Regions from separate parts of the Mesorhizobium quangtriensis genome, predicted to be linked through region 2. Evidence: riboswitches for the same ligand, from Rfam matches in the RefSeq annotation. Region 2 holds a riboswitch; the other holds the start of a gene.
The links. Region 2 has a riboswitch for S-adenosylmethionine ahead of ABMA32_RS22140 (homoserine O-succinyltransferase). Riboswitches for the same ligand answer to the same signal wherever they lie in the genome.

Region 1 (8,652 bases), on a different contig from region 2:
CGATCCGTCATTTCACCGATCTTTCCGCGATTCCCGCAACCACTTTGCGCGGCATGCTCGACGACGCCGCCGCCCGCAAGGCGCGGCTCAAGGCGGGCGAGCGCTCCAGGCCGCTCGACGGCAAGGTGCTCGCCATGATCTTCGACAAGCCATCGACCCGCACGCGCGTTTCCTTCGATGTCGGCATGCGCCAGCTCGGCGGCGAGACCATCATGCTCACCGGCACCGAAATGCAGCTCGGCCGCTCCGAGACCATCGCCGACACCGCCAAGGTGCTGTCGCGTTACGTCGATGCCATCATGATCCGCACCACAGACCATGCGCGCCTGCTTGAACTGACGGAGCATGCCACGGTTCCCGTCATCAACGGACTGACCGATGACACGCATCCCTGCCAGATCATGGCCGACGTGCTGACCTTCGAGGAACATCGCGGCCCGGTCGCCGGCAAGACCTTCGCCTGGACCGGCGACGGCAACAACGTCCTGCATTCGCTGATGGAGGCGTCCGCGCGCTTCTCCTTCAACCTGCGCATCGCCACGCCGGAAGGCAGCGAGCCGCAGGAGCGCTATGTAGACTGGTCGCGCGCCAATGGCGGATCTGTGGAGCTTGGCCAGTCGGCCGAGGCGGCGGTTCGCGACGCAGACTGCGTCGTCACCGACTGCTGGGTGTCGATGAACCAGGAGCATCGCGCGCGCGGCCACAATGTGTTCGGCGCCTATCAGGTCAACGCCGCGCTGATGGCGAAGGCGAAGCCCGACGCGCTGTTCATGCATTGCCTGCCCGCGCACCGTGGCGAGGAGGTCACCGACGAGGTCATCGACGGACCGCATTCGGTGGTCTTCGACGAGGCCGAGAACCGCCTGCATGCGCAGAAGGCCGTGCTGGCGTGGTGTCTTGGCGCTTGATCGACCCCGCTTGAACATGCAGGCTGTGATGCCTATCTCCCGCGTATCCCCAAAGATCAGGGCGTAGTGCGCGTGCTTCCACGATGGCGGCATCCGCCGGCGCTGGAGACGTGTCATGTTGGAAACTGCGAACGTGCCCAATAACCAGAACGATGAGAGCAAGAGACTTGGCGACTTCGGCTTTGCCGGCGACGACCATGTCATCCCTTTCGAGGTCGGCCCGCTCGATGCGCGCGGCCGCGTGGTCGCGCTCGGGCCGCTGCTCGATTCGATCCTAGGGCGCCACGATTATCCCGAACCGGTCGCCCGCCTTCTCGCGGAAGCGGCGCTGGTCGCCGTGCTTCTCGGCTCGTCGCTGAAGTTCGAGGGCAAGTTCATCCTGCAGACCCGCACCGACGGTCCGGTCGACATGCTTGTCGCCGATTTCAGCACGCCAGGCTCGCTGCGCGCCTATGCGCGTTTCGACGCCGACCGGCTGGAGGCGCTTGTCGCGGCCGGCGAAACCGGCAGCGAGACGCTGCTCGGCAACGGCGTGCTGGCGCTTACCATAGACCAGGGCGAGTATACGCAGCGCTACCAGGGTATCGTCGAGCTGAACGGCACCACGTTGCAGGAGGCCGCGCATACCTATTTCCGCCAGTCGGAGCAGATCCCGACGGAGATCAGGTTGCAGGTTGCTCGGCTTGTGCGCCCTGGGCAGGGCGAGGTCTGGCGCGCAGGCGGGCTCATCGCGCAGTTCCTGCCGGAATCGCCCGAGCGCATGCGCACCGGCGATCTGCACGGCGGTGACGGCGCGCCCGATGTCGAGGAGCAGGTGGATGACGCCTGGCGCGAGGTGCAGGCGCTTGCCTCCACCATCGAGCCGGCCGAGCTGATCGACCCGACCATCGAGCCGGAGCGGCTGCTCTATCGCCTGTTCCACGAGCATGGCGTGCGCGTCTTCCCGGGCACGCCGGTCGCCGACGAATGCTCCTGCTCGCGCGAGCGCATTCGTGGCATCCTCGAGGGCTTTTCCGCCGAGGAAATCGTCGAGTCGACAGAAGACGGCAAGATATCCGTCGCCTGCGAATTCTGCTCGAAGTCCTACGAATTCGATGCGGCCGAATTCTTCAAGGCGAACTGATCTTCGCGATTGGCGTATCCTCTCCCCCGGGCAGGGGGAGAGGTGGCTCGGTCCTCAGGACTGAGACGCAGAGGGGATGCTTCACCCTGCCTCCCACTCAGCAAATTCCTTCATCAGCGCTTCATAGGCGTCCATCGGCGGCAGCGCCTCGTAGGAATGCACCGCGGCCGTTGTTGCCCACGCCAGCTTCTCGCTCGTCCACGTCTCCATGAACGGCGTCGACCAAGCCGCATCGTCCAGCATGGTGGGGCGCAGGTTCACGAACCAGTCGATGCCCTCCGGCCGCGTAAACATCCACGTCATGCACCAGCCGCAGAAATAGTGTTTTGACGCGCCGTGCAGACCGCCGATGACAGGCTCGCCCTCGGTCACCTCGAACCCGTCGGACGGGATCGCCGCGCTTAGCGAGAATGCGCTGGAGCTCATATTCTGGCAGCCCTTGCAATGGCACGCCATGGTGAGAAACGGCGGCTTCGTCACCTTGAGGCGCACACGGCCGCAGCGACAGCCGCCTTCCTTGTCGAGCGTCGAATCCGTCATAACATGTCCTCAGTTCAGGCTGCGTTTGCCGCTCGGCAGATCGAGTGAAAAGGCCGGGATGTCGATCTCGAACATCTCGCCCTTGCCGTTTTGCATCGTATAGCGTCCGACCATGAAGCCGGATGGCGTCGAAAGCGGGCAGCCTGAGGTGTACTGGTAGCTGTCGCCGGGGTCGAGCTCCGGCTGGTCGCCGACCACACCTTCGCCGCTCACTTCCTCGACGCGGCCACCCCCGTCCGTGATCTGCCAGTATCGTGCCAGCAGTTTCACCCATTCGTCCGACTGGTTGTCGATCGTGATGCGGTACGCCCAGACATAGCGGCTCTCCGCCGGCTCGGACTGGTCCTCGAGGTAGAACGGCTCTACGTTGACGGCGATGTTGCGCGTGACGGCGCTGTACATGAAGCGGCTCCGGGCGTGACGCAGGTCACATTTGTCAGTCTATCTGTCCGGCGAATGTGATTTTCGCAAGGCGATCTGACGCCGCAGGAGCTGGGAGCATGCTGCAGGAAGAGTTTCGCCGGCTTGCATTGACCTTCCCCGAGGCAGTGGTGTCAGGCCATTTCGACGTCACCGACTTTCGCGTGCGCGGCAAGATATTCGCCACTCTACGCGAGGCCGATGGCCGCGCGGTGCTCAAGCTGTCGCCGGACCAGCAGCAGCTTCTGATGGAAACCGCGCCCGCCCAGTTCGAACCCGTCAAGGGATCGTGGGGTCTGAAGGGTTGGACGCGTGTCGTCCTCGACCAAGCGGATGAAGCCACCGTCCGCAACGCGATGGGATTTGCTTGGAGGTCTGTCTCGCCGACTTTACGTTAACGGTGATGGAGTACGTGACGACTTGCTGTCTGGCGTGTCATCTGGGTGAGGTTGCGGTGGTATTACGTGGCGGTTTAGTCGTCTTGCCGCTGGTGCTGTTCACAGCGACCGGCGCTGTGGCCGACGACGATTGCGAAGACTTCTCAAAGTCTGGCCTTTTCTCCGAGGCCATCATTACCGACGAAGGACCGCGAGACACGCCTCCGGCTTCTCTGGACCCGGCATTCGACATTCGTATCGTCTATCCTACCGCCTACCTCACAAGGCCTGAATCTGCGCTCGATCAGCTTCGACGAAGCGCTGAAAGCTTCGTCATCACGCTTGATGGCACGCCTTCACCGATCGAGGAGCGAGTCACAAAAAGGCCAAACCTGTTTGGTGGCGATAACCCATCCGCCTTCCGCCTCTCTGTTCATGACCGCTATAATCTGGATAAGGTAATAGCAGTCATGACGCGAAGGATCCTTGGATTGCCTTGGTCGTTTGACATGCCGCCGCTGTCCACATCCCCCTATTCAACACAGGGATTGCTTGAAATTACGAATGAGAAAGACGCGCGGTGGCGCGACAAGCTCCTTCTCGTCTCGATCTCAGAGGGAGTGTTCAAGGACTATATTGAATGCGACGCATCTAATTTGCGTCCTCATCCACAATGCATGCATTACTTTGACTACAGGAATATCGATGTCACTATGTCGTATTCGATACGACTTATTCCGGAATGGTACACGATACGCGATTTAGCCAATCGGTTGTTGTCCTGCATCTATCGAGACGAAATACCAACACGAACTGATGGAAAACAGACGTGGGATTAAAGCCTGATTTTGCTTAGTCGTTTATCGCAATGTCGATACCGGCGATTGTATTGACAGCCGCTCTCCCTACCTCAGGGCGTCCAACGCCTCGCCCAAATCCGTGATCAGGTCGTCGGCATCCTCAAGCCCGACCGACAGGCGTAGCGTGCCGCCGCCGATGCCGAGTTCCGCCCGCGCTTCGTCGGTCAGGTTCTTGTGCGTGGTCGTGGCGGGATGCGTGATCAGGCTCTTGGCGTCGCCCAGATTGTTGGAGATCTTGATGACCTCCAGCCCGTTCTGCAGCGCAAATGCGCTCTTCTTGCCATCCTTCAGTTCGAGGCAGATCAGCGTCGAGCCGCCGCCCATCTGTTTCTTGACCAGCGCCGCCTGCGGGTGGTCGTCGCGGCCCGGATAGATGACGCGCGCGATCTCCGGCCGCCCGGCAAGAAAGTCTGCGATCTTGGCCGCGCTTTCCGTCTGCTGGCGCACGCGCACCGGCAGTGTCTCCAGTCCCTTCAGCAGCGTCCAGGCATTGAAGGGCGACAGGCTTGGGCCGGTGTGGCGGAAATAATCGTGCAGGTTCTTGTCGATCCACTCCTTGTCCGACAGCACGATGCCGCCGAGGCAGCGTCCCTGGCCATCGATATGCTTGGTCGCCGAATAGACGACGATGTGCGCGCCGAGTTCCAGCGGCTTCTGCTGCAGCGGCGTGGCAAACACATTGTCGACCACCACGCGCGCGCCGATCGAATTGGCGAGTGCTGCCACCGCGGCGATGTCGATCACCTCCAGCGTCGGGTTGGTCGGGCTCTCGAGGAAGAACAGCTTAGTGTTCGGGCGAACCGCCTTTTCCCAGTTGGCGATGTCGGTTCCGTCGACCAGCGTCGACTCGATGCCGTAGCGCGGGGCGAGCGTCTCGATCACCCACCGGCACGAACCGAACAGCGCGCGCGCCGCGACGATGTGGTCGCCGGCTTTTAGGCTGCACAGGATCGCGGCCGAAACGGCGGCCATGCCCGACGAGGTGGCGCGCGCGTCCTCCGCGCCCTCCAGCGCGCACATGCGCTTCTCGAACATGTCGACGGTCGGGTTGGCGTAGCGCGAATAGATGAAGCCGGGCTCTTCGCCCTTGAAGCGGGCTTCCGCCGCCTCGGCCGTCTGGTAGACGTAGCCCTGCGTCATGTAGATCGCTTCCGAAGTCTCGCCGTGCTGCGAGCGCAGGGTGCCGGAATGGACCATTTGCGTTGCGGGCTTCAATGTGTGCTTCTTGCCAGTCATCGACGTGCCTCAGATACAAAAAAACCGGCCGCGAAGTCGCAACCGGTCCATATGGCTCTCGCCCGACGGTCCTTTAGCGACTTGTTTAACGTGGCTGCAAGCCGACCGGCCAAATCACCACGGGATAACGAACCCTTAGACCCGCGCCCGGCTTGCGTCAATTCCGTCGATTGCTAAACCACTGGGCCAGCATTGCATGATGCTGCATGGAGATGAACCGCTTGCGCCAGACAGGCATCCTGCCCGACACAGATATCGCCGCGCTTTTTCAGTCCGGCGCGCTCGCGAGCCGTCGTCCGCTCGATCCCGACCAGATACAGCCGGCCAGCCTTGATCTCAGGCTTGGCGAAAAGGCATGGCGCGTGCGCGCCAGCTTCCTGCCGGGGCCGAACAGCAATGTCGCCGACAAGCTCGATCGCCTGCAACTCCACGAGATCGACCTTGCCAATGGCGCGGTACTTGAGACCGGCTGCGTCTATATCGTGCCGCTACTCGAGACGCTGAACCTACCGGCCGGCATCTCCGCTTCGGCCAATCCGAAAAGCTCGACCGGCCGGCTCGACATCTTCACGCGCGTCATGACCGACCATGGCCGGGAGTTTGACAAGATCGCGCCGGGCTACACCGGGCCGCTCTATCTCGAAGTCAGTCCACGCACCTTCCCGATCGTCGTGCGCGCCGGCTCGCGCCTGTCGCAGATACGTTTCCGCACCGGCAACGCCCTGCTGTCGGAAGGCGAACTCGAAATCCTCCATCGCGCCGAGACGCTTGTCGCGACAGATCCGCCCAACATTTCCGGCGGCGGCATCGCGCTCTCCATCGACCTCAGCGGCGAGCGAGGCGCGCTGATCGGCTATCGCGGCAAGCACCACACCGGGCTGGTTGATGTCGACAAGCGCGCTGCGCACCACGTGCTCGATTTCTGGGAACCGCTCTACGCCCACGGGGCGCCGGAACTCGTGCTGGACCCGGACGAGTTCTACATCCTCGTCAGCAACGAAGCCGTCCACGTCCCGCCGCTCTACGCCGCCGAGATGACACCCTACGACCCGCTGGTCGGCGAATTCCGCGTGCACTATGCAGGCTTCTTCGACCCAGGCTTCGGCCATTCGGCCGCCGGCGGTACGGGCAGCCGCGCGGTGCTGGAAGTGCGCAGCCACGAGGTGCCCTTCATCCTCGAACACGGCCAGATCGTCGGCCGTCTTGTATACGAGCATATGCTGGATCGCCCGAAGGCGCTTTACGGGACTGACCTCGGCTCCAACTACCAGGCGCAGGGCCTGAAGCTGTCGAAGCACTTCCGGGGCCCCGATTGAAGACAAGTGGCTCGCCATCGCAGGGCAGCAGTTATGATATCGTAAGGTTGGTCTGGAGCGGGTAGCGGGAATCGAACCCGCACAGCTAGCTTGGGAAGCTAGAGCGCTACCACTACACCATACCCGCGCTGGCGACTGAGTATCACGGCCGGCAAGGGGTGCGCAATCGGGGTCGTTTCGCCGAATGAGGACATCAGCTTGGAAGTGACCCGTTCATGATGTCCCCGATTGCAGAAAGGCGCGGCGTCGGTGATCTGCTGTTTTTCCTGGTGGCGATCGTCGTCGGGCTGATAACCGGCTTCCTCGGCACCGCCCTGCGGTTCGGCGATGAAAATGCGCATGTCTGGCCCGACTTCGTCTCCGGACTAACAGGCGATCAAACGGCGCTTCACCTCCTCGTCGTCGGGCTGACGACCGCGCTCATGGTCGTCGCCGCTGTATGGCTGGTCAGGGCTTTCGCGCCGGAAGCGGCCGGCTCCGGCATCCAGGAGATCGAAGGAGCGATGGCGGACGAACGCGAAATCCACTGGGCGCGCATTCTGCCGGTCAAGTTCTTCGGCGGCTTGCTGGCGCTGGGCTCCGGCCTGGTGGTGGGCAGGGAAGGGCCGACCATGCATATCGGCGCGGCGGTCGCGAAGGCCGTGTCGGGCTGGTTCAAGTTTTCGCGGCTTGATCTGCATGCGCTGCTCGCTGCTGGTGCGGGAGCCGGTCTGGCCGCTGCGTTCAACGCGCCGCTGGCAGGAGTGCTGTTCGTCCTGGAGGAAACCCGCAAACAGTTCCCGCACAGTTTTCGCAGCTACTCGGCCGTCATTCTGGCAACCGTGGCCAGCGTCACCCTGAGCAGCATCATCGCCGGCGGCGAGCCGTTGATGACGATGGACTCGTCGGCGATTCCGCTGTCCATGCTACCGGCTTTTGCAGGACTGGGAGTTGTCCTCGGGCTGGCGGGCACGGCTTTCAACACGTCTCTCGTCTGGTCGCTCGACCGCGCGCAGGCTCTCGGCCAAAGGTTTTCTTTCTATCTGCTGCCGGCAATCGCCGGTTTTGCCGTCGGAACCCTGCTCGTGTTGTTTCCGGACGCCACCCGCGGCGGCGAAACCCTGTCGGTCGAACTGGTCGCGAAGAACCTGCCCTTGGTCACGATTGCCGGGCTTGTCGCTGTCAGGTTTCTGATGACGATGGTCAGTTACTCGACTGGCGTTCCCGGCGGAATCTTCGCGCCGATACTGGGGCTCGCCACCACGATCGGCCTGTTCTACGGCGCGGTGCTGGAGTTTGCATTTGCCCTGCCTCCGGGCGCTTCCGTAGCGCTTGCCGCAGCCGCCATGGGAGGGTTGTTTGCAGCGACGGTGCAGGCTCCGCTGGTGGGGATAATTCTGGTGGCGGAGCTTACCGGCGCATACTCCCTCGTCTTGCCGGTCATGCTGACCACCGTCGTGGCGAGGGTCGTGGCGGTGAGCCTGGGTACCCGGCCGATCTACGAAGTGCTCCTGGAGCGCACTCTCGCTCTTTCCGGACGGCCTACAGGCGAACGCTGACCTCGTCGAGCGCTTGCTTCTGCAAGCTCGCGCACTTCCGACGCATCGCGACACGCTACGAAAAGCCTCGCAGCAATGGCCATCGCATCAGCGCGACTGCGGATGCCGACTATAAGTCTAGTGCCTAGTAAGCGTATTCGAGGAAGACCGGCTCGATCGAGCCGCCCCAGCGCGTATGATAGGCGCTGAGCATCTCCTCGGCACTGGTCGTGCCGCGCGCCACCACTTCGTCCAGCGTGGTCAGGAAGGAGGTCTCGTCATAACCGTCGCGGTTCTTGCGGCCGCGATTTTTCAAGCCCTGTCGCGTCAGAGCCAGCACCTCGCGCGCGATCTC
Region 2 (8,652 bases):
GAAGCTACCAAGGCGTCCTGAGCCCCGTCTCGCGCCGGAGAAGACCATGGCGCGTGCAACACTCATCGGCTTTTCGGCGATCGCCATGTGGGCGCTGCTGGCGCTCCTCACCGATGCGTCTGGCCAGGTGCCGCCGTTCCTGCTTGCCGCCATTACCTTCGCCATAGGCACCGCAGTCGGGCTCGTCGCCCGGCTTTTCATGCCGGCGCCGGAAAAGCCCGCTAAAATTCCGTTCCAGGTCTGGATCATCGGCATCGGCGGCCTGTTCGGCTACCACTTCTTTTATTTCACGGCACTGCGCAATGCGCCGGCGGTGGAAGCCAGCTTGATTGCCTATCTGTGGCCGCTCTTCATAGTGCTCGGGTCTGCGCTGATGCCCGGCGAGCGGCTGCGCTGGTATCATGTCGGCGGCGCGCTTCTCGGGCTTGCCGGGACCGTTCTGATCGTCACGCGCGGCGGCGGCGTTGCCTTCGAGAGCCGCTACGCTTTTGGCTACGCGATGGCTGGCGTCTGCGCCTTCCTCTGGTCGGGTTATTCGCTGCTGTCGCGCCGGTTTCCGGCCGTTCCGACCAGCATCGTGACATGGTTCTGCGCCGCCACCTCGGCACTTTCCCTGCTCTGCCACCTTCTGCTGGAAGAAACCGTGCTGCCGGCCACGTCCGGGCAGTGGCTGGCGGTCATCGGGCTGGGGTTGATGCCGGTCGGCGCTGCCTTCTATGCCTGGGATATCGGCGTGAAGCGCGGCAACATCCAGGTCCTCGGCGCTGCAAGCTACGCCGCGCCGCTGTTATCGACGCTGATCCTGATTGCCGCGGGCGTCGCCGAGCCGTCGCTCAGGATTCTCGCCGCCTGCCTGCTGATCACCGCCGGCGCGGTGCTGGCGGCGAAGTCGATGATCTTCGGCCACAAGTCCAATCGTTAGCCAGCGTGACTATCCGCGCGGCGGCTGCCAGTCTGCCGGCGCCATCTCGAACTGCGCGAAATCGAAGCCGGGCGCCACGGTGCAGCCGACCAGCGTCCACTCGCCGAGGCTGCGCGCCGTCTGCCAGCAGCCGGCCGGGACGACGACCTGCGGCCTTTCTCCCAGATTGATATCAGTGCCCAGAATGGCCGGAACCTCCCGGCTATGCTGGTCGAGGAAAAGGATTTCGATCGGCGCGCCTGCGTAGAAGTGCCAGACCTCGGCCGCGTCCTTCACCCGATGCCAGGCCGAGACATCGCCTTCCTCAAGTAGGAAATAGATCGCCGTGGAATGGCCGCGTCCACCGGTCCTCTCATTGTCGCGAAACGTCTCGACATACCAGCCGCCCTCGGGGTGGCGGCTCATGCCAAGAGCGGCGATGATGTCGGCAGCGTTCAAAAGACGTCCTTGCGTTTGCGGATTTCGGCAAAGACTTCCTCGTCGGAAGCCTTTTCCATGCCGAGATTCTTGCGGATCGCCGGATCATGCCAGCGCAGGAACGGGTTCGTCGCCAGTTCCTCGGCCAGCGTCGTCGGCAATGTCGGCTTGCCGTCGGCTCGCAGCTTTTCGACCTTGGCCGCGCGTTCCTTCAGCGCCGAATTGGTCGGATCGACTGTTAGCGCGAACCGCGCATTGGAAAGCGTGTACTCGTGGCCGCAATAGAGCTTAGTCGCTGCCGGCAGCGCGACGAGCTTGGTCAGCGAGTGGAACATCACGGGAGCTGGCTTTTCCAGCAGCCTGCCGCAACCCATGGCGAAAATCGTGTCGGCCACGAAGGCGACATGCGATTTCGGCAGGTAGTAGCAGATGTGCCCCGCCGTATGTCCGGGCGTCTCGATCACCTCGACCGGTTGGCCGGCAAATTCAAGCTTCGATCCCTCGACAAGCTCGACGTCGATACCGGGAATCTTCGAAGCTTCCCCCTTCGGTCCGACGATCTTGAGCCCGAAGCGCTGCTTCAGCGCGAGGTTGGCCTCGACATGGTCCTGGTGGTGGTGCGTCGTCATGATCATTGTCGGCGTCCAGCCGGTGCGCTCCACAGCCGCCAGGATGGCATGTTCCTCGGGCGCGTCAATCAGCGCCGTCTCGCCACTCCTGGGGTCATGGATGAGGACACCGAAATTGTCCTCGCGGCACATGAACTGGTCGATCTGCAATGTCATATCGTCAACTCCAATCGTCGCGCGGAACATAGGGCCGCGCGCCCCCGCTGTCATCACATCGGCGAGACGTGGCTTCATTATTTCCCGATCAGACGTTACGATCCGGGCATGAATTCGGACATAGTCGACCTGCGGTCCTTTTATTCATCGCTGCTCGGGCGTCTGGCCGACCGGGCTATCGCTATGGCGCTTTCCTCGATCTGGACCAAACTCCCCAACGAGCGGCTTGTGGGTCTCGGCTATGCGCTGCCCTGGCTCGACCGCTTCGGTACGGATTGCGAACGTGTCTTCGCCTTCATGCCGGCGACGCAGGGGGCTGTCGTCTGGCCGGCGGGAGGGCCATCGGCGACGGCTCTCGTCTTCGACGAGGAGCTGCCGCTGGTCGATTCATCCATCGACCGCATGCTGCTGGTGCATTCGCTGGAACATGCCGAAAGCCCGCGCGAGACGCTGAAGGAAGTGTGGCGGGTATTATCGCCCAACGGCCGAATCGTCATCGTCGTGCCCAACCGGCGTGGGGTCTGGGCGCGTTTCGAGCATACGCCGTTCGGCACAGGGCGGCCCTTTTCCCGCACCCAGTTGAACGAATTGCTGCGTGAGGCGAACTTCACGCCGTCGGCATGGTCGGAGGCCCTGCTGTTTCCGCCCTCAAAGAAGCGTTTCATGATGCGCTTCCACAATATCCTCGAGCGCACTGGCCGGCGGCTGTGGCCGATCTTCTCGGGGGTCATCATAGTCGAGGCGCAGAAGCGGCTCTATCAGGGCGTGCCCGTTGCAAAGCGTGCTTCGCGCCGCGTGTTCGTGCCGGTGCTCTCGCCGCAGGGTGCGACAAGCCTCGGCATAGGCCTCGCGCCGCACGCCTCGACCGCCGACAAGGCGGCGATCGAGGGCTGAAATACGTCAGGCCGTCAACTTCTGGACCTTGGAGACGCCGACCTTGCCGAGCTCGAAGGACGTGGTCTGATAGACCCGGTTGATCCAGTTGCCGAACAGCAGATGGGCGTGCGAACGCCAGCGATTGAGCGGCGGCCGGCCGGGGTCGTTGTTCGGGTAGTATTCGTGCGGCACATCGATAGGCACGCCGGCTGCGACATCGCGATCGTATTCTTCCTTCAGCGAGGTGGAATCGTACTCGATATGGTTGAACATGTAGAGCCGGTTGCCCATCAGTTCCGACAGCAAGCCAGGCCCCGTCACGTCCGATTCCATCAGGATTTCCAGCCCGGATTCCGTTGGGATATCGGCGCTGCGCACCTCCGTCCAGCGCGAAACCGGAATGGCGAAATCGTCCGAGAAACCGGCGAGATATGGCGAGGCCGGCACGTTGTTGCCGTGCCGGTAGACCCCAAAGGCCTTCTTCTCCAGCGTGTATTTCGGTACGCGATGGAAGTGCCAGGCCGCCGCCATTGCTCCCCAGCAGATAAAGAAGGAGGAATGGACGTTGGTGGTAGTCCAGTCGAGGATCTGCTCGAGTTCCTTCCAGTAGTCCACCTGCTCGAACGGCAGCAGCTCGATCGGCGCGCCGGTGATGATGAAGCCGTCGAACTTGCGGTCCTTCACCTCGTCCCACGTCTGGTAGAAGGAGATAAGGTGGTCTTCCGACGTGTTCTTGGACTTGTGGTGGCCGACGCGCACAAGCGTCAGTTCGACCTGCAGGGGCGTCGCGCCCATCAGGCGGGCGAACTGCGTCTCCGTGCGGATCTTGTTCGGCATCAAGTTGAGCAGGCCGATCTGCAGGGGGCGGATATCCTGGCGGCGCGCAGTGCGCTCATCCATGATGGACACGCCCTCGCGCACGAGTATCTCGCGGGCGGGAAGCTGATCTGGAATCTTGATCGGCATGAGCCATCTCCGAAACAAAAAGACCGGCGGCGAAATCGCGGCCGGTCCCAACGGACTTTTGTTGCGAACGGCCCTTTAGCTACTTGTTTAACGTGGCTGCAAGCCGACCGGCCAAATCACCACGGATCGGGTCTCACATAGTCCTGCGCCGGCAAGGCGTCAATGGGGCCGGGTGAACCCCTCGACATTGCGGGCTCACGCCTGTATTGCGCTGCAACCCCGATTTCTGGGCATTTCCGGACGAATATCATGACCAAGGCAGCCGATCTTTCCCGTCCACAGCCGCGCGCCGGCGTCATGGACATCGAGGCCTATGTGCCCGGCAAGAGCGGCGCGCCGGGCGCCGTCAAGGTTCACAAGCTGTCTTCGAATGAGAATCCGCTCGGCTCCTCGCCGAAGGCCATCGAGGCGGTGCGCGACGTGGCCGCCCGGCTGGAATTCTACCCTGACGGCTCGGCTACGCGGCTGCGCGAGACGATCGCCGAGGCGCACGGGCTGAACCCCGCCAACATCATCTGCTCCAACGGCTCGGACGAAATCCTCGGCCTGCTGGCGCAGACCTACCTGTCCGCAGGCGACGAGGCGATCATCACCGAGCACGGTTTCCTGGTCTACAAGATCTACATCCAGGCCGCCGGCGGCGTGCCGGTCACCGTGCGTGAGGTCGAGGAGCGCGCGGACGTCGATGCCATCCTCGCGGCGGTGACGGCCAAGACGAAGATCGTCTTCATTGCCAACCCCAACAACCCGACCGGGACGTATCTGCCGTTCGAGGAAATCCGCCGCCTGCATGCAGGCCTGCCCAAGCATGTCCTGCTCGTGCTCGACGCGGCCTACGCGGAATATGTCCGCCGCAACGACTATGAAGCCGGTGTCGAGCTTGTCGGCAATTCGCAGAATGTCGTGATGACACGCACGTTCTCGAAGATCCATGGCCTCGGCGGCGTGCGGCTGGGCTGGATGTACGGCCCGTCGCACATCATCGACGCCATAAACCGCATGCGGGGTCCCTTCAATGTCAACGCCACGGCGATCGAGGCCGGCGTCGCGGCGCTGAGGGACCGCTCGCATGTCGAGCGCACCATCGAGCACAACGACCGCTGGTTGGCCTGGCTGTCGGAAGAACTGCCGAAGCTCGGCCTGCGTGTCACGCCGTCCGTCGGCAATTTCATCCTTGTCCACTTCCCCGACGAGAAGCACTCGGCCGCGAAGGCCGATGCCTGGCTCTCCGAACGTGGCTATATCCTGCGCCGTGTGGCGGCCTACGGCTTCCCCAACGCATTGCGAATGACCGTCGGCACCGAGGAGGCCAATCGCGGCGTCGTCGCAGCATTGGCCGAATTTTTGAGAAGCTGACGCCATGACCGGATCGTCATCGGAACCCATGTTCGAGAAGGTCGCGCTTGTCGGCATAGGCCTGATCGGCTCGTCGCTGGCGCGCGTCGTGCGTCGCGAGAACCTCGCCCGCCACATCGCCATCTCGACGCGCAGCGAAAAGACGTTGGCCCGCGCCGAGGAACTCGGCCTCGGGGACAGCTATTCGACCGATCCGGCCAAGGCGGTCGCGGATGCCGATCTCGTCATCGTCTCGGTGCCGGTCGGTTCGTCCGGCGAAGTCGCGAAGGAAATCGCGCCCGCACTGAAGAAGGGCGCGATCCTCACCGATGTCGGCTCGACGAAATCCTCCGTCATCGCGCAGATGTCGCCGCATGTGCCCGAGGGCGTGCATTTCATCCCGGGCCACCCTCTGGCGGGTACGGAAAAGTCTGGCCCGGACGCCGGCTTCGCCGAGCTGTTCGAAAACCGCTGGTGCATCTTCACGCCGCTGCCCGGCACGGATCCTGACGCACTGGAAAAGCTCTCCGAGTTCTGGCGGCGTTGCGGCTCCAACATCGACACGATGGACCCCGAACATCACGACCGGACGCTCGCCATCGTCTCGCACCTGCCGCACATCATCGCCTACAACATAGTCGGAACGGCGGACGATCTGGAGACGGTGACCAAGTCGGAAGTCATCAAGTACTCCGCCTCCGGTTTTCGCGATTTCACCCGTCTCGCCGCATCCGATCCGACCATGTGGCGAGACGTCTGCCTGCACAATCGCGACGCGATCCTCGAAATGCTGGCGCGCTTCTCGGAAGACCTGGCATCGCTGCAGCGCGCGATCCGCTGGGGCGAGGGCGACAAGCTGTTCGAGCTGTTCAGCCGCACACGGGCGATCCGCCGCTCCATCATCGAGGCAGGCCAGGATATCGACGTGCCGGACTTCGGCCGCCAGGCGGTCGAGCATCCGAAGAACTGACCTGGACCGGCCTCAGAAGGCCGGTATGTTGCCGAGCGTGAAGAAGGCGAGCTTCGCCTCGCCGCGCTGGATGCGCAGGGGCAACGAGGGGTTGTTGCCCATGAAGGTCAACGCCGAGGCGACGTTGTTGATCTCGCGACGCTTCTCCGGAAACGCCTCTGCTACGGCGGTCGAAAGGTTCTGCGGGTCGCGCACCGTGACCCGCAGGTCAGCATCGAGCAGGCCGTCTTCTGCGACCGAGAAATTCCCGGTAACGGTGAAGCCGCCATTCTCGCCGATGTTCAGCGTGGCATTGCGGATGACGCCGGAACGTCCGCGCAGATCCTCCGGGCGCAGGCCGCGAAGCGTGACGCCGTCGGCGATGGTCAGGTCATACTCGCCGGAGAATGTCGGCAATGTGCGCCCGTCCGCAATCGTGCGGTCAACAGTAAGACCGCGGAAGCTGCTGGCGACGTCGAGATCCTGTGCATTCGGCCGCATATGCGCCTCGAAGGTGTCGATAGTCGCAAGCGGAGCCCCAGTTGCGGACGTGGCAGCAAGTTGACCACCCTCGATCGAAATGCGTTCCGGCAGGGGTCTCGCCCAGCGAACGCTGGCCCTCAGCTTCTGCCAGTCGAGGTTCACTTGTCCGCTACCGGGCGTGGCGATTGTCGCGGGCCCGTCGAGTTCGGCGATGAAATGCCGGGGATCGTAGATTTGCCCTGCTGTCCGCAGGTTGCCGGCGGTGAGGCCGACGGCTTCCGGCACATTCGCATAGGCCACCCGGTCGCAGTATATGCCGAGCCGGAAGGGGAAGCCACGCGCGACGGGGTTTTCGCATTCGACGGTCACGCCATCGTGGTTCATTTCCGCGATCGTCTGTTCGGTGCGATTGACCACGCCGCCTGCCAGCCAGTACCAGCCTGCGCTGTAGCCCGCGATCAGCACGATCACGAAGATGGCGAGCCAGATGATTCGGCGACCGTAGTTCGGCGTCCTTTCTGCGGTCTCGGTCATCGGCGTTCCCTTGGTGGTCTGCGGTTGTGTCCGAAAGGTCTCAACCTTTCGGGAATCATGCGCTACTCGTTCAAGCCGTTCCGGATTGGATGAAACGGACATAGGCTCGGGATATGGGCGATTTTTGGGTTTTTGGCTATGGCTCGCTGATGTGGAGGCCGGGTTTTGCGCATGTCGAGACACGCCGCGCGCGACTGCACGGCTTCCGGCGCTCGCTATGCGTGTCCTCGGTCATCTATCGGGGATCGCCTGAAAGGCCGGGCCTCGTGCTTGGCCTGGATCGCGGTGGCTCCTGCGTCGGTCTTGCTTTCCGCGTGCCGCGCGAGCTTCGTGACGAGGTGCTTGCTTACCTGCGCGACCGCGAACTTGTCACCAGCGTCTATCTCGAACGCATGCTGCCCGTCCGGCTGGAGAGCGGCGAGAGCGTCGAGGCTGTCACCTATGTCGTCGACCGGTCGCACGGACAGTATGCCGGGGCGCTCGACGAGCCGACTGCGGCGCGGATCGTGTCCGGTGCCGTCGGGCAGGCCGGCCCTAACGAGGAATATGTCCACAACACGATCGACCACCTGAAGGCGCTCGGCATCCGGGACCATTGGCTGGAAGAGGTCGGCCGCCTGGTGTCGTGATCGTCACGAATGCCTTGATCAGAGTGATTTGAACTTCAGGTATCGGGGGACTAGGTTGCCGCCGGCCGCTGCTTTCGAGTCGCGGCCGCTGGGACCATCGGACCACGGAGAAGCATCTTGCAGAAACGCCGCCTCGGAAGAACCGACCTCGACATTGCGCCGCTCGTTCTGGGCGGCAATGTCTTCGGCTGGACCGCCGACGAGAAGACTTCCTTCGATATTCTCGATCGCTTCGTCGACGCAGGCCTGAACGCCGTCGACACGGCGGACGTCTATTCGCGCTGGGTGCCCGGCAACAAGGGCGGCGAATCCGAAACGATCATCGGCAACTGGATGAAGAGCCGCAAGAATCGCGACAAGGTTGTCGTCATCACCAAGGTCGGCTCCGACATGGGGCAGGGCAGGACCGACCTATCGGCCTCCCATATCGCCCGCGCGGTCGAGGACTCGCTGAAGCGCCTGCAGGTCGAGGCCATCGATCTCTACTTGTCACACTGGCCCGACGACACCGTACCCTACGACGAGACGCTAGGCGCGTACCAGCGCCTGATCGAGCAGGGCAAGATCCGCTGGGCAGGATGCTCGAACCTCGACGCGGGTCAGCTCGAGGCGTCGCTCCGCGTCGCCAGCCAGCGCAAACTGCCGCGCTACGAGGTCCTGCAGCCGGAATACAATCTCTATGACCGCTCATCCTTCGACGGTGCGCTGCGCGACCTCTGCGTACGCGAGGAGATCGGTGTCATCACCTATTTCTCG

Region 1: it holds a riboswitch for S-adenosylmethionine, as region 2 does, so the genes downstream of both, ABMA32_RS06170 (O-succinylhomoserine sulfhydrylase) here and ABMA32_RS22140 (homoserine O-succinyltransferase) in region 2, are expected to answer to the same signal.

Annotation. Positions count from the first base shown of each region.
Region 1 covers NZ_JBEBMF010000001.1:1,259,712-1,268,363, forward strand. The annotation lists gene argF (ornithine carbamoyltransferase) at 1-908, shown strand, start outside; gene ABMA32_RS06145 (Hsp33 family molecular chaperone) at 1,024-2,031, shown strand; gene ABMA32_RS06150 (GFA family protein) at 2,113-2,571, opposite strand; gene apaG (Co2+/Mg2+ efflux protein ApaG) at 2,581-2,973, opposite strand; gene ABMA32_RS06160 (MmcQ/YjbR family DNA-binding protein) at 3,072-3,389, shown strand; gene ABMA32_RS06165 (hypothetical protein) at 3,395-4,207, shown strand; gene ABMA32_RS06170 (O-succinylhomoserine sulfhydrylase) at 4,274-5,464, opposite strand; SAM riboswitch at 5,518-5,595, opposite strand; gene ABMA32_RS06175 (2'-deoxycytidine 5'-triphosphate deaminase) at 5,677-6,780, shown strand; tRNA gene ABMA32_RS06180 (tRNA-Gly) at 6,834-6,907, opposite strand; gene clcA (H(+)/Cl(-) exchange transporter ClcA) at 6,996-8,318, shown strand; gene ABMA32_RS06190 (glutamate--cysteine ligase) at 8,443-8,652, opposite strand, start outside.
Region 2 covers NZ_JBEBMF010000004.1:533,644-542,295, reverse strand. The annotation lists gene ABMA32_RS22165 (DUF3108 domain-containing protein) at 1-21, shown strand, start outside; gene yddG (aromatic amino acid exporter YddG) at 47-922, shown strand; gene ABMA32_RS22155 (cupin domain-containing protein) at 932-1,360, opposite strand; gene gloB (hydroxyacylglutathione hydrolase) at 1,357-2,124, opposite strand; gene ABMA32_RS22145 (class I SAM-dependent methyltransferase) at 2,233-3,018, shown strand; gene ABMA32_RS22140 (homoserine O-succinyltransferase) at 3,025-3,966, opposite strand; SAM riboswitch at 4,022-4,099, opposite strand; gene hisC (histidinol-phosphate transaminase) at 4,216-5,322, shown strand; gene ABMA32_RS22130 (prephenate/arogenate dehydrogenase family protein) at 5,351-6,271, shown strand; gene ABMA32_RS22125 (DUF2125 domain-containing protein) at 6,284-7,267, opposite strand; gene ABMA32_RS22120 (gamma-glutamylcyclotransferase) at 7,381-7,896, shown strand; gene ABMA32_RS22115 (aldo/keto reductase) at 8,014-8,652, shown strand, end outside.